2 regions of the Streptococcus sp. HMSC057G03 genome follow, and region 1 is predicted to be linked to the other one. Evidence: riboswitches for the same ligand, from Rfam matches in the RefSeq annotation. Region 1 holds a riboswitch; the other holds the start of a gene.

Region 1 (3,149 bases):
AGTATTATGAACTTGCAAAAATGGTGAAACAAATTACCGATACTTACCAAGTTCCTTTGATTATCGATGATCGTTTGGATGTGTGCCTAGCTGTCGATGCTGCAGGACTTCATATAGGAGATGATGAACTCCCAGTTTCAGTAGCCAGACAAGTCTTGGGCACAGAGAAAATACTAGGTGTAACTGCAAAAACAGTGAAAAGAGCACTCGAAGCAGAAGAATCTGGGGCGGATTACTTAGGAACAGGAGCAATTTTCCCCACAACAACCAAGGAAAATGCCCCTATTACCCTCATTTCTACCTTAAAGGACATCTGCCAAGCAGTCGGTATTCCAGTCGTAGCGATTGGCGGTTTAACTTGTGAAAATATCCATCAACTTTCTGGAACAGGTATTGCTGGTATCGCAGTAGTTCGTGATTTGATGCAGGCAAGAGATATTGAAGCAAGAACCCAAGAATTTTTAACAAAATTAGATCAAATCATCTCTAAATAAAAACTCTCTCATTCCCAATATATGGGGAATGAGAGAGTTTTTTTAATCTTTATAAGTTGTATGGTTAACAGGACCAGAACCATGCCCAAGTTCAGGGGCATCTTGGATAGCTCTTGTGATAAAAGCCTTGGCCTTATCAACTGCTTGATAGAGGCTTTTCCCTTTTGCAAGCTCAGCAGTGATAACTGCAGCAAAGGTACAGCCAGTACCATGGGTATGGCAAGTTTGAATTCGTGGACTTTCCCAGACAAATTCTTCATCCTTTGTGAAGAGGAAATCTTTGGCACCACCTTCGAGGTGTCCTCCTTTGATAACAACTGATTGAGGCCCAAATTCTTTTAGGATCAAACGCCCAGCCTTTTGCATATCTTCTTGGTCTTTGATAGAAAAGCCGACAATTTCTTCTGCTTCAGGAAGATTGGGTGTAATAATCGTTGCAAGAGGCAGCAAATTTGTTTTGAGATAGTCTCTTGCACTTGTATCAATTAAAGCGTCTCCACTAGTAGCTACCATCACAGGATCAAGCACATAGGGACAATCAAGTTGCTTTAAGTAGGGTTGGATCATCTCCATGATTTTCGTAGTCGCAAGCATACCAGTTTTTACAGCTTGAGGGGAAATATCTGAAAAAACACTTTCCAATTGAGCTTTCAGCATTTGAGGAGAAACATGCTCTATTAATTGAACCCCCCTGGTATTTTGAGCGACAAGACTAGTTACAACGGCCATTCCATAGACACCTCTAGCTTGGAATGACTTTAAATCAGCCATTATTCCAGCTCCACCGCTAGGGTCAGTTCCAGCAATTGTTAGAGCAACGGGTAAATAAGTCATCTAAAACCTCCCAACCAGCTGAAGTTTGTATTTGGTAAAACAAGATAAAGTCTGTATCAAGAAGTCAATTAGTGGCTTATAAACCATTGTTATTTTGTCCACTTCCATCAACTAGCATTACCTAGATCGAGTCAAAGGGTCTAACAGTCGTTAATCTCAGCTTTACGCACCCCTAGTGGTTGTTTTCTTTTTTCTTTAGTATAGCATATTTTTATACTTTATATCGTAAGATTAGATTAAAATTAGGTCCAAAATAGATATTTCCTTCAATCAAAAAAGAGCCCGCGGGCTCTTTTATACTATGCTTCTGTCACAAATTGACTGAGAACACCATTGACAAAACGTGATGAAGTCTCATCTGAAAAGGCCTTAGCCAATTCGACTGCCTCATTCACAGCAACAATCTGTGGAGTGTCAAACTCTGTCATTTCAAAAATTCCAAGGCGCAGAATATTTTTCTCTACCAAGGTCAAGCGTTCTACTGTCCAACCAGGCTTCAAATGTTGACCGATTTGTTGGTCTAATTGATCTTTTGACTGATAAACGCCGGTCACGATATTCAAGAGAAAGGCCGGAAGATCAACTGTTGCATCTTCTGCCACGTCCTTATCATGCAGATAAGCAAAGCGACAAGCTTCGACAATGTCTCCATCGTACTCCAAGGCCATCAAGGCTTGGAAAGCACGCTCGCGTAAATCTCGACGTGATTCTAATAAAATTTCATCAGTCATTGAGGAAGTCCTCATTAAACAAGTCTTTCAAGTCTGGTTTTGGAGATTTTTCTGTTGCAATCCCTACAACGTGGATATTAACCGCATCCAAGGTGACATCCGCCATATCATACACAGCAGATTTCACAGCCTTTTGGATCGCTACTGCTACAGATGGTACCGCCACTCCATATTCAAGGTAGAGATAAATATCCACTGAGACCTGACCGTCTTCTTCTGTATGAAGGTAGACGCCACGACCAAGTGAGCGTTTTGAAAGGCTATCTGACACGCTCTTATTTTCAAGAGAGTAAACTCCCTCTACTTTTGCCGTTGCAATCGCAATAATTTTTTCTAATACACGTGGTGCAATAACGATGTCACCAAATTGTTCAGTTGCCATAGAAGTTCCTTTCTATTTGACACCCTGAGAGATCTCTTACGCACGAGAAACGTAAGTTCCTTCTGCAGTGTTGATAACGAGTTTTTGTCCTGCTTCGATGAAGTCTGGAACGTTTACAACAAGTCCTGTTTCCATTGTTGCTGGTTTTCCAGAACCAGTCACTGTAGCACCTTTGATCGATGGTTGAGTTTCTGTGACTGTCAATTCAACAGTAGTTGGTACAGTTACCCCAATCACTTCATTTCCGTAGAATTGAATTTTCACTTCTGAATTTTCAAGAATGTAAAGCAATTCATTTTCAACATTGACGACAGGGATTTCGTATTGGTCATAAGTTTCTGTGTTCATGAAGTAGGCTGTGTCGTCCATTTGGTACAAGTATTGGGCTGGGACAGTCTCAAGAATCGCTTGTTCAAATTTTTCTTCTGGACGGTAGCTTGTGTCAAATGTAGAACCAGTACGGACATCACGTAATTTCATCCGCATGATGGTATTTCCTTTACCTGGTTTGTGGTGACTTGCTTCCAAAACGCGAATCAATTTTCCATCTGCTGTGACAAACGTCATACCAGCTCTTAATTTACTTGCTTCGATCATGTTTTATTACCTCTTTTTTTAAAAATAGATTACTCTTTATTGTAACACACTATTTGATTTTTCTCAAACAGCAATCTTTTCTTTTTAGGAAGGAAAGAGTGCAGAGACTAG
Region 2 (3,149 bases), on a different contig from region 1:
GCCATGATCGATCTAGCTGACCGCGGGGATGCGATTGATGCGACGACTGTTCGAAATATTTTAGATAGTCAGGGGGATCTCCAAAATATTGGCGGTCTCTCCTATTTGGTAGAAGTCATTAATTCGGTACCAACTTCAGCTAACGCGGAGTATTACGCGAAGATTGTTGCCGAAAAAGCTGTCTTACGTCGATTGATCTCTCGATTAACGGAAAGTATTAATCAAGCTTATGATGGTGCAAGCCCTTCAGATGAAATCATTGCGGGTGCTGAAAAAGCTCTGATTGATGTTAGTGAAAACGCAAATCGTAGTGGATTTAAAAATATTCGAGACATCTTGAATATAAATTTTGGTAGCTTGGAAGCCCGCTCGCTTCAAACCACTGATATTACGGGTATTGCGACAGGCTATCGCGATTTGGACCATATGACGACAGGGCTACATGAGGAAGAGTTGATTATTTTAGCGGCTCGTCCTGCAGTAGGGAAAACAGCCTTTGCTCTAAATATTGCTCAAAATATCGGGACAAAGTTGGATAAGACAGTGGCTATTTTCTCATTAGAAATGGGTGCTGAAAGTTTGGTTGACCGGATGTTAGCAGCTGAAGGCTTGATTGAATCCCATTCGATTCGTACAGGTCAATTGACGGATGAAGAGTGGCGAAAATATGCCATTGCTCAAGGGAATTTGGCCAATGCGAGTATTTACATCGATGATACTCCAGGAATTCGGATCACTGAGATTCGTTCGAGAGCAAGAAAATTAGCGCAGGAAACAGGCAATCTCGGTCTTATTCTGATTGACTACCTGCAGCTGATTACAGGGACTGGAAGAGAAAACCGTCAACAGGAAGTTTCAGAAATTTCTCGTCAGTTAAAGATTTTGGCGAAGGAACTAAAAGTTCCCGTTATTGCTTTGAGTCAGCTATCACGTGGTGTGGAACAGCGCCAAGACAAACGTCCTGTTCTTTCTGATATTCGTGAATCTGGATCGATTGAGCAGGATGCGGATATTGTTGCTTTCTTGTACCGTGATGATTATTATGATCGAGCTGGTGAAGAGGAAGAAGATGGAATGCCCAATAATACGGTTGAAGTGATTATTGAGAAAAACCGTTCAGGTGCGCGTGGGACAGTCGAATTAATATTCCAAAAGGAATACAATAAATTCTCAAGTATTTCAAAGAGAGAGGATCAATAAGATGAGTGATGCATTTACAGATGTTGCAAAAATGAAAAAAATTAAAGAAGAGATCAAGGCCCATGAAGGACAAGTGGTTGAAATGACGCTTGAAAATGGACGGAAACGTCAAAAAAATAAATTTGGACGCTTGATTGAGGTCTATCCTTCTTTATTTATTATCGAGTATACGAACGACAATAGCTTACCAGGTGAACCGGCCAATACATACGTGGAGTCTTACACCTATTCAGATATTTTAACAGAGAAGAATTTAATTCGTTATTTGGATTAATTTCTTGCTTTTATCGTCTAAATCAGTTATTATAATAAATACATATGGGAGTCTGTGTACAGTCTGAGAGGAAGTGTAAGCTTCGACCGCACCTGATCTGGGTAATGCCAGCGTAGGAAACAAATGAAATGTATTTTTCGTTATGAGTGACCTTGTGCAATCCGTCTCCTATTTTGGAGGCGTTTTTTATTTGTGAGAAAGGAGGTTACGATGTCTCTTGTAAAAAGATATTCAAAACAATTGATAGGATTTGCAGGTTTTAGCAGTCTTCTTGTCTTATGGCAGTTAGCAGGATTTTTAAATATCCTCCCCAAATTTGTATTACCAACGCCACTTGAAATTGGGAATGCCTTTGTACAAGATCGAGCTCTCCTGATTCATCACAGTTTGTCTACCCTTCAAGTGGCCTTGATCGGACTTGTTATAGGGGTTCTTCTTGCTGCTGGCTTTGCGATTCTCATGGATAGTTTTCAATGGGTGAATGATCTGGTCTATCCTTTTATGGTTGTTATTCAAACCATTCCGACGATTGCCTTGGCCCCCATCCTGGTTCTTTGGTTTGGTTATGGTATGCTTCCAAAACTAGTTTTGATCATTATTACGGTGGTATTTCCCATCGTAGTCAGTCTGTTAGATGGTTTTCGGCATTGCGATCAAGATATTCTGAGATTGTTTCAGATTATGCAAGCCAATCGCTTTCAGACCTTAGTTCATTATAAAATTCCTGCAGCGCTTCCTTATTTTTTTGCAGGTTTACGTGTGAGCGTTTCCTATGCTTTTATCAGTACGGTAGTTTCAGAATGGTTAGGAGGTTTTGATGGATTGGGGGTCTATATGATCCAATCGAAGAAGTTATTTCAGTATGATACGATGTTTGCGATCATTGTATTGATTTCTGCTATTAGTTTACTCGGTATGTTTCTCGTTGACCAATTAGAACGAACCATTCTGAAATGGAAAAAGGATTGACAAACTTGTAAATGGTGTAAAATTTAAATTGACAAAAATGTAAAAGAGGTATAGCTAATGAAAAAGTCAATAGGTTTATTTTTCTCAATAATATTGGGATTTGTTTTCTTGAGTGCTTGTCAAAATTCTGTCAAGCAATCGTCAAGTGGTTTGAAAAAGATTGATTTTATTCTAGATTGGACCCCGAATACCAATCACACGGGTCTCTATGTAGCAAAGGAAAAAGGGTACTTTAAAGATGCAGGACTGGATGTAGATATAAAACTTCCTCCGGAAGACAGTAGTTCTGATTTGATTATCAATGGGAAAGCTCCATTTGGTATTTATTTCCAAGATTCTATGGCCAAGAAATTGGATAAAGGTGCGGGTATTACCGCTATTGCAGCTATTGTCGAACACAATACGTCAGGGATTATTTCAAGAAAAGATGCAGCGATCACAAGTCCAAAAGATTTGGTTGGTAAGAAGTATGGTACCTGGAATGATCCGATTGAGTTGGAAATGATCAAATCGATGATGAAAAAAGAAGGGGCTGATTTTAATCAAGTAAAATTGGTTCCAAATAGTGATTCAAATTCCATTACTCCGATTGAAAATAAGGTCTTTGATGCTGCTTGGATTTATCACGGTTGGGATGGAATTTTGGCTGAGCAAAAGGGAATGAAAACCAATTTCTTCTATATGAAAGATTTTGTTCCTGCATTTG

What was found. Region 1 has a riboswitch for thiamine pyrophosphate ahead of thiD (bifunctional hydroxymethylpyrimidine kinase/phosphomethylpyrimidine kinase). Riboswitches for the same ligand answer to the same signal wherever they lie in the genome.
Region 2: another riboswitch for thiamine pyrophosphate. It lies ahead of HMPREF2686_RS05595 (ABC transporter permease); the one in region 1 lies ahead of thiD (bifunctional hydroxymethylpyrimidine kinase/phosphomethylpyrimidine kinase).

The regions. Positions count from the first base shown of each region.
Region 1 covers NZ_KV794428.1:59,188-62,336, forward strand. The annotation lists gene thiE (thiamine phosphate synthase) at 1-494, shown strand, start outside; gene thiD (bifunctional hydroxymethylpyrimidine kinase/phosphomethylpyrimidine kinase) at 537-1,328, opposite strand; TPP riboswitch at 1,415-1,512, opposite strand; gene nusB (transcription antitermination factor NusB) at 1,628-2,059, opposite strand; gene HMPREF2686_RS06985 (Asp23/Gls24 family envelope stress response protein) at 2,052-2,441, opposite strand; gene efp (elongation factor P) at 2,478-3,038, opposite strand.
Region 2 covers NZ_KV794424.1:65,069-68,217, reverse strand. The annotation lists gene dnaB (replicative DNA helicase) at 1-1,200, shown strand, start outside; gene HMPREF2686_RS05600 (Veg family protein) at 1,202-1,474, shown strand; TPP riboswitch at 1,509-1,610, shown strand; gene HMPREF2686_RS05595 (ABC transporter permease) at 1,685-2,443, shown strand; gene HMPREF2686_RS05590 (ABC transporter substrate-binding protein) at 2,501-3,149, shown strand, end outside.